Regions from separate parts of the Peribacillus sp. P4_D6 genome, predicted to be linked through region 1. Evidence: riboswitches for the same ligand, from Rfam matches in the RefSeq annotation. Region 1 holds a riboswitch; the other holds the start of a gene.
The links. A riboswitch is a leader RNA that binds a small molecule or an ion and turns the genes downstream of it on or off. The one in region 1 is predicted to bind preQ1.
Positions count from the first base shown of each region.

Region 1 (4,721 bases):
ATATGGCCAGACTTTTCATACCAAATCAAGTGTTTATGCTGTGTATCGACTTCATTGAAAATCGCTGTAGCACTCTCCGTATAGTCGGGATCATCCAAACGCCCTTGCAGAACAAGAGTTGGAGATGTGATTAAATCTAAATTTTCACCTGTCTCATTTATAATGTTCAACACATCTTTTAGTTGAGGCATTGGCCCTTCTTCAAGCAGCTTCACTTCTGCAGCAATTTGGTCTGCATCTTTGCCCTCAAACTTCTTATACGCCTGTGCATAATTGAGCAAGCGGTTCTTTTGTCGATCGATACTTTTTCCTTGCGTCGGAGCGCACATTGAAACTACCCCTTTTACAGGCAATTCAATTCCCACTTTTAATGAGAACACTCCCCCTAAAGAAATTCCTACAACTGCAATTTCCTCATAGCCTTCTTCTTTTAGGAAATTATAGCCATTAACTACATCTCCCCACCATTCCTTTGGACCAGTTTTAGCAAGTTCCTCGGCTGATACTCCGTGCCCACTATAAAGAGGTCCGTGGCAAGTATAGTCGAGATCATTTAAGTACTTCCCTAATTTTTTCATATCTCCTGTACTTCCGGTAAACCCGTGAAGCAGAAGAACTGCTCTCTTTCCACCTATATATGTGAATGACTCAGGTGCTTTCACTTTCATCTATCTAGGACCTTCTTTCTTTGCTCTTGTTGATAAATAGAATCTAAATGATTTTCGAAAAAAAATCAATTAATACCCCTTGAGTAGTGATTCTTCTATCCTATTCCGTATTTTCATTAAGACAATTAAATCATATATATAGTATCCTTACCACACTCTTCACAACTCATCCGTTCCGAAGCACATTTTACTATGATTAAATTTATTTAGCAATCGTCATTTAACTATTTTTTTTAAGAAAAGTAAAATGCACCTTGTGATACGATGTACAACGTATTACACTTTAAAAATGAAAAGGAGGAGATTTTATATGGATAAAGAATTAATGAAGGGAAGCATTGACCTCCTTTTGCTTTCACTTCTATCGCAAAAAAAGCTTTACGGCTATGAAATAACGAAAATCCTGAAGCAAATGAGCAAGGGCAACTATGAAATAAGTGAAGGCACCCTCTACCCTGCCCTTAAACGATTAGAAAAAAAAGAATTCATAAAAGGACATTGGAAAGAGTCCGAATCATGCCGCAGGAAATATTATCATGTCACCGAAAATGGACAAACCGAACTTGAGCGGAAACGCGAATGCTTTTTCTTCCTGGAAAAATTAGTTCGAAAAAGCTCACAGCAATTCTAAACCAAATAAAAAGCTTCCTGCACTTAATGGAACGGCCCAGGAAGCTTTTTTTGCTGTTTTACTCGTGAATTTGGACTGTTTACTCGTGAATTCGCACTGCACACTTAGTTTTCGCACGCTTACTCGGGAATTTCGCACTGCACACTTAGTTCGCGCTGTTTACTCGTGAATTCGGACTGTTTACTCGTGGGTTTCGCACTTTTACTCGTGAATTTGGACTGTTTACTCGTGAGTTTCGCACTTTTACTCGTGAGTTTTGCTCTTTTACTCGTGAATTCGTACTGCACACTTAGTTCGCACTTTTACTCGTGAATTTGGACTGTTTACTCGTGAATTTTGCACTTTTACTCGTGAGTTTGGACTGTTTACTCGTGAATTCGCACTGTTTACTCGTGAGTCACTTCAATCACGCAAAAAAGGACCTAATCAGGTCCTTTTTTTGTCTATTCCTTTATGCTTGCGATAATTGGCGCAGGAGAGCTTCATGCATTCCCCTTGTACATGCGGGCCATATTTTTCACGAAAGGCCTCGAGGCAATAGCATTTTTCTTCTTCTTTTTTGGTTCCATCCATCAAGTGCATCCCTCCTAACATTTAACTGGAGACTACACGTTTCTCCAGTTCTACGTTGATTCGTCCCAACAATATGGCACCAATGGACTGAATGATCGTTTTAACGATGATTTGGCCGATGACCGCAGCGGGTACCGCTTCCCATGGCAATATATTGGCACCCAGAGGACTTAGGCCAATCACGACAAATATCACCGAATCGAAAAATCCTCCAACGATCCCGCTGTAAAATACCCTCCAACTCATCGGGAGCTTTAAACGGGTATAAATTTCCGTATCCGCTGTTTCTGCGACCACGAAGGATAAAGCGGAAGCAAACACAATCAGTAACGTATCTCCTAATAAAAATGATACACATGCAGATAAAATAAGTGCAGTGACGATGCATATATAGGTCTTTACGCGGCCGAATTTATTCTGGACCAGATCTCGGAAGATGAAGGTTCCCCCGATGAGCAATGTCCCCATCGGGATGATGAACATGCCAAAATGTAATGGCGCAAAAGCTGCTGTAACCACATTCGCCGTGATGATGGATACTAAATACAATAAAATTCTTAACATTTCTTGATTCTCCTTATACAGAAAAAACAGCACCCTAAGAAAGAGCCCTGTTCTCCTTAGTTTTTTTGAGAGGGTAGCTAGAACCTCTTCCGCCCGGGCGGATTATCATTTTCCTTATTCATCGTAGCTTGAAAGCGGTTGGAAATCAAGAAGTTTCCATACCGTCGATTTTAGTATGTTTTCGCGGTTACCGATTGATTTAGCCATTTATTTCAATGTCCCTGTTTCCCCTTTTGCCGATTTCTGTCGCATAAAACTGCTTGACCGGCTGTATACAAAAGCCGAAAATCAAAGATAGAGTCATGTACTTTATTTGGCGAGGAGAAAAAGAATGATGAAAAAAACTACGTTTGTCTATCCTATTTATATCGCAACCACACCAGAGAAGCTTTGGGAAGCCTTGACGAGTGGTGAAGTCACGGAGAAATACCACTTCGGATTACAAGTACAGTCTGACTGGCAAGAAGGGTCGGCAGTTCAATATTTGCTGGATGATGGGCGGATTACTGATCATGGGCATGTACTTAAATGCGAGCCGTTGCACCTGCTCTCGTTTACATGGATCATGGCAGGAGACGAAACCCCTCGCCAGCAGCCTACACGGGTCACTTTTGAATTACAGAAAATGGACGATTCGACTGTGAAGTTAACTCTTAGGCATGAGGAGCTATTGGAGACAGATTTCGTCTATGATGACAATTCCTTTGAAGGCTTGAATAATGGATGGCCAGCCCTTTTAAGTAACCTGAAGAGCTTGCTTGAAACTGGACGGACCCTGCCGCCCATATCAGTAGACTGGGATAATGGAAAACAATAAAAACAAATCGAAAGAGAGTTGAGTTAGTTATGGATACTCAAATCATCACGAAATTCAAGATCGTCAAGCCAACGAATGAAGTGTTTGAAGCCATAGTGAATCCTGAAAAAATCGGGAATTTCTGGTTCTCATCGAGTTCGGAAAGATGGGAAAAAGGCCGGACGCCTACATTGAGATACAACGAATACGATGCTGAAGTGGTCATTCATGTATTGGAAGTAGAGGAAAATAGGAAAATCGTGTTTGCATGGGGCGGAAATGATCAAGAAACGATTGTTGCCATTACACTAAAAGAGTTGGATAAAACGAGTACGATCATTGAAGTGAACGAATCAGGATTGAGTGAAGACGACCCTGAAATAATAAACAAAATGATCGGACAAAAAGAAGGTTGGGTATATACATTAACCTGTTTAAAGGGTTATTTAGAAAATGGCGTCACTACTTTGAGAGCATCATTAGTTTTTTAATAAATTGCATAAACCCTCAATAATCTGGGGGTTTATCCTTTGCAACACTGGTGAAACAAATGGCATAATCCCACTTAAAAACAGTACTATATAGTTCAAACTAATAATTGACATTTAAAAATCCGTGAGCTATCATCCTAATTAACCAGTGGTCAATTAATAAGGAGGTGATAAGATGTCGCCAAGGAAATCGGCAGGTCAAGAATTATCCAGGGACATGGTGTTGAATGAAGCTAGAAACCTTTTTGCAGCGTTAGGGTATTCGAATGTCTCGATGAGGCAATTGGCTAAATCATTGGATTGCAGCCATGGAGCCATTTATTATCATTTTAAAAACAAGGCGGAAATATTTTATAGTTTGGTGAAAACGGATTTTTCCGTTTTAAATTCTTCAATCGATGATATCATCCTGTCGGAAAATGACCCTTCCGTAAAAATGGAAAAGATTTTATTGTGCTTCTTGGAGTTCGGTTTAACCCAACAGAATCATTATTCCATCATGTTTTTATCGAAGGAAAAAGAAATTCAGCAGTTACTCCAATTCGATTCTAATAAAACATACGAAAAGCTAATCGAGTCCTTGACGGATCTAACGGACAACAAACTGAATCCTGCATCCATTTGGTCGATTTTTCTTTCTCTTCACGGATTCATAACTTTTTACATTAATTCTGAACTATCTTATCAAGATGTAAAAGGTTTAGCCTATTTTCATGTAAAAAATATCACCAAGAACATCATATAATTTTTTCGGAAATTATTGACCAATGGTCAATTAAACTTTGGAGGTTATGAAATGGTGAAGAAATTCCTTCATATTGAAGGACTTATGGTCCTTTTAGCGGTGATTTACATCTATTCGTTATATGAATTCAGCTGGTGGATTTTCCTTTTGTTAATTTTGTCCCCTGATGTTTCCATGCTGGCCTATCTGATCAATGACCGGATTGGAGCAAAGGTTTATAACGCATTCCATACTTATATCGTGTCCATCCTCA
Region 1 covers NZ_JBFUIQ010000028.1:7,681-12,401, forward strand. The annotation lists gene AC1DVB_RS11375 (alpha/beta hydrolase) at 1-668, opposite strand, end outside; gene AC1DVB_RS11380 (PadR family transcriptional regulator) at 979-1,299, shown strand; gene AC1DVB_RS11385 (hypothetical protein) at 1,726-1,872, opposite strand; gene AC1DVB_RS11390 (VUT family protein) at 1,894-2,436, opposite strand; PreQ1 riboswitch class I at 2,487-2,529, opposite strand; gene AC1DVB_RS11395 (SRPBCC family protein) at 2,768-3,253, shown strand; gene AC1DVB_RS11400 (SRPBCC family protein) at 3,283-3,723, shown strand; gene AC1DVB_RS11405 (TetR/AcrR family transcriptional regulator) at 3,899-4,468, shown strand; gene AC1DVB_RS11410 (DUF4260 domain-containing protein) at 4,520-4,721, shown strand, end outside.

Region 2 (4,721 bases), on a different contig from region 1:
CTGAAAGGAATGATGTAATATGAAAGAATTATTCCCACGGGGCCAAGTTATGGGATTTGCTTTTTCGCTAGTTCTGACTTTGGTCGCATTATCAGTTATTATGTTTGATCTCTCACTTAAAATGGCTATGATCATCCTACTTGTTACAGCTTTCATGCAAGCAGCACTTCAATTTGTTATGTTCATGCATGCAGGAGAGTCTGAAGATAAAGCATCGATTTACACAAACGTTTATTACGGATTGTTCGTTGCATTGGTTACAATTTTCGGTACAATGCTAACAATGATTTGGGGATACCAATAATCGATTCTGGAAAAGCTGGGCGTCTTGATGACGTCCAGTTTTTTTTGTATGTTAATTCTTATACCGGCCTATCCATTTCATTCATGGAAGTTTGGTTAACAAGGATGTGGCTATCCATTTGTTTAGTATAACCATTTCACAACATTATATTTATAAATGGGGATTTTCACTTTTGAAGCATTCCCGTGTGTTTAAGTGCAATGTGTTACTGGGGTAAAACGTTAATAGAACGGACACATCAAGTAAGAAAACGATCAGCCACTTTTGATATAATAAGTTATATATGAATTAATTAATAAATGTAGCGGAGATGATGAATTGACATTGCCGGTTTTGATTGTGACAATCATCTTAAGTTTGTTAAAAATATTGGTTTCCTGTCTTCCAACAGATGCAGTTAATTGGATTATCAGTAAATTTAAAATACATTCAGAAATTAGTGGCGGGAATGCGATCGTAACCTTTGACGGAAAACGTTTGGAAGGTGAAGAAAAAATTCAAGTTATTAATTATTTTAATAGCACTAGATTTTTGAAGGGAAATCATATATTCCCGGGGAATGAGGAATTGTTTTTACATCCAGATAATAGTGGGACTCCATTGGTCATTGATACTAAAAGAGGCAAAAAGGATGTTAGGTTATTTCTATATATTTACAGCGACCGCGTGGATGTAGTTAAACGGTACAAGAAGAAGCTCATTTCTTATAGTCTATTTTCCGATAGCCTCCAAGAACGTTCCATGCCATTAATAAGAAATTTAGTTTAATAGAACATTAAAAAGACGGTCCTTAAAAGACCGTCTTTGAGTTTGTAAACAAAAGGGTTAAAACATAGTTGATTGGAGCGGGTGTGCGAGACTCCTGCGGGAAAAGCGAGTCCAAGGGAGACACCGCGGGCGCAAAGGCACCGGGGAGGTTCCCGGACCGCCCGCGGAAAGCGAGTGCCTGGAGTGGAAATTAACGGTTAAATTGTCTACAGCTGAGACGGGCCTTAAAAATACCTTCTTTTTTATAAGGCTTTTAATATAATTCCATTTCAAGGATATTTTTTCATTATAAAAGTTCTGGTACACAAACTGGCATCTTGATTTTAGTGCCTTTTGAAAAAAACAATTAAAAGTGTTATTAAGTAGGAGGGGATTGCAAGAGGGTCGTTAATCGTGCATATGAAAAGTATTTGGGATAGTATTTAAGGGAATAAAAAAGCAGGTATCTATTGCGATGCCTGCTTTTTTATGCTTTCCATTGTTTTTCAACTTGATGAAGGGCTTGTTGTAAAATTACTTCATGATCAGTACCCGGTTTAGCAAGGACGTTAGTTTGATAAGATTTTCCTTGGAAATCAACTGTTACTGTAACTTTTACCATTATGCATCTTTCCTTTCCTAATTCAGAATTAAATGAGGTGGTTGTACCTATTTCTTTTATACCCGGAGCAGAAGGATAATCAAACATTTCAAAAGCTAAAATCGTGTGAATTAATATTCAAAATTATCTGATATTTTAAGTGAAGTGTCAACACTTTTTTTTGACATGCCCCATTTTCAGGTTTTTTAAAAAACGACCTGGCTTGTATACATGAAAGCCAGGTTGTTTTTTTAAAACGAACTATATTCATATTTTAGTTAAAATAATACCGATTAATGCTGCAAGGACACCAGCAATTTGATAGTTTTTTAGTTTTTCCTTGAATATATAACATCCAGCGAATACGACAACCAAACAGTTCAGGCTGACGACAGGGAAAATGATGCTTGCGATGCCAGTGTTCAACGCAAAGAAATAACATCCATAGCCTATCATGCTTAAAAAGCCTACTAAGGAACCGATTTTGACTTCCTTTAGCTTGATTTTTTCTTTTTTAAAGGCTAGAGCCGAAAGAAGATAAAGCATTCCGCCTCCATACATTGATACAAGGATATCAAGGGAGTTTAATTGAAGACGAGTTGATGTCGTCATAAGAATGCCGAGCACACCAAAAGATAAGATGGAGAGTAATGTGTGCATCATCCATGGGACATATTGATGATTACCTTTTGCATTAGGTGTATATTGGATGACTAATGTAGCGATAAACATGCAGGCGATTCCACTCCACTGCAAGGAAGAAATATGTTCGTGAAAAATTAAAGCTGCACAGAGAATGGGGAATATGGCATTCGCTGCGATTAATGGAGATGTCAAGCTTGCCGGACCTTTTTCAAAGGCGCTTGCCATCTGGATGTTACCATTGGCGTTCAGTACACCAATTGCTGCACCAAGCATGATGGACAGCCAGTTCAGCTGCAAACCATCCATTGATACTCCATAAACAATGGACAAAATAAAAGCTGAAAAATAAAAGAAAAATTGGATATGTATCTTGGAATACCCTTTTCCGCTGCTCCATTTAAAAATGCTATTATTGATTCCGAAACATAAACTCGTGATGAGTGCTGCAAAAATCCACATTGACTTAATCTCTTCCTTCATGTAGGATAAACTTCTTCTACATTTTAAGCTGAATGCCCTTAGGAATCAAACCAAATTTAAAATGTATGATTGACAGATTAGATATTTTTTTCTATATTTACTATGACAATTTTAAAATATTTCCCGATAAACGGGAGAGGTTCATAGCATCACCCTCTTAAAAAAACTATGGCTTTGATATTTTTTGCGAATCAACCATATCTTTGAGGAGATATGGTTTTTGTTATATAGAGGCCCATTTTATGAATCTCCCTGAAATGTGGGATTAGGAGGACTTTTCATGTCTGGAAGAAAAGAAGAAGAATTAAAAAAAGATATCACACTGCTTGGGAATCAAGGAACAAAATATACATTCGACTATGCTCCTGAAATCCTTGAGTCATTCGATAACAAGCATCCGAACCGGGACTATTTCGTCAAATTCAATTGCCCGGAATTCACTAGTTTATGTCCAATCACGGGCCAGCCGGACTTTGCTACCATTTACATCAGCTATATTCCAAGTGTGAAAATGGTGGAAAGTAAGTCTTTGAAACTCTACTTATTCAGCTTCCGCAATCATGGTGATTTCCATGAAGACTGCATGAACATCATCATGAATGATTTAATCGAATTGATGGACCCTAAATATATTGAAGTCTGGGGCAAGTTTACACCTAGGGGCGGAATTTCCATCGACCCTTACACGAATTACGGGAAACCAGGTACGAAGTATGAGGAAATGGCGAATTACCGCTTGATGAATCATGACTTATACCCGGAAACCGTGGATAATCGCTAAAGAATAGGAGGGACAATGGGCATATGCCCGTTGTCTTTTTTTAGTTTATAGCTAATTTCGATCAGTGGTCCTGTTATTCTGTCCTTTTTAAAAGTACAAATGTCCTTCTATAATGGAATTTCCACTTGATTGTTTCGAGAAAAAGCGTAATAATAGGGAGAGTTAATTTTGACAGAATATTTACGAAAATAGGGGATGTCGAGATGAAAGTTGCAAAGTTTGGTGGAAGTTCACTTGCGTCAGGTGATCAGTTGAGGAAGGTATTCGAAATTGTTGTTTCTGATCCAGAGAGGAAGATTGTGGTCGTTTCCGCTCCAGGAAAACGCAATTCCGATGATATAAAGGTGACGGATTTATTGATTGAAGCTGCGGAACAGCAGCTGCGCGGGGATAACGGAGAGCATTTGATAGAAGATGTTGTATCCCGCTATGCGAGCATTGCGGAAGAGTTGGATATATCCGAGAGTGTCATCACAGGGATTCATGAAAATTTAATGGCGCTGCTGCATGCAGATCAAACTAACCCAAAGCGCTATCTGGATGCCTTGAAGGCAGGTGGCGAGGATAATAATGCGAAGCTGGTCGCAGGTTATTTCCAAAGCCTTGGAGTGGAGGCACAGTATATCAATCCGAAGAAGGCAGGCTTGATCGTAACGGATGAAGGTGGATTTACCAGGGTGCTGCCAGAGTCTTATGATAGGTTATATGCTCTGCGTGATGAGCCGGGAATCGTTGTATTCCCAGGATTCTTCGGATATACGTTAGATGGTGATGTGTTAACCTTCTCAAGAAGCGGTTCCGATATTACGGGTTCGATTCTTGCTAATGGGGTCAAAGCTGATTTGTATGAGAACTTTACGGACGTGGATGCCGTTTATGCGGTGAATCCAAATGTGGTTTCCAATCCGAAGGGAATCCGGGAACTAACCTATCGTGAGATGCGTGAGCTTTCTTATGCAGGTTTCTCGGTATTTCATGATGAGGCGCTGATTCCTGCATTCCGGGCGGGAATACCTGTCCATATCCAGAATACGAACAATCCGGCGGCACAAGGGACCCGCATTGTGAATACACGGGATAATACGAACGGGCCTGTTATTGGGATTGCAAGTGATAAAGGATTTTGCAGTATTTACATTAGCAAATATTTGATGAACCGGGAA
Region 2 covers NZ_JBFUIQ010000013.1:23,083-27,803, reverse strand. The annotation lists gene qoxC (cytochrome aa3 quinol oxidase subunit III) at 1-18, shown strand, start outside; gene qoxD (cytochrome aa3 quinol oxidase subunit IV) at 20-304, shown strand; gene AC1DVB_RS06845 (YfmQ family protein) at 623-1,072, shown strand; gene AC1DVB_RS06840 (BA3454 family stress response protein) at 1,539-1,673, opposite strand; gene AC1DVB_RS06835 (EamA family transporter) at 1,920-2,777, opposite strand; PreQ1 riboswitch class I at 2,908-2,953, shown strand; gene queF (preQ(1) synthase) at 3,058-3,558, shown strand; gene AC1DVB_RS06825 (aspartate kinase) at 3,762-4,721, shown strand, end outside.
Region 2: linked by a shared signal. The riboswitch ahead of queF (preQ(1) synthase) and the one ahead of AC1DVB_RS11390 (VUT family protein) in region 1 are both predicted to bind preQ1.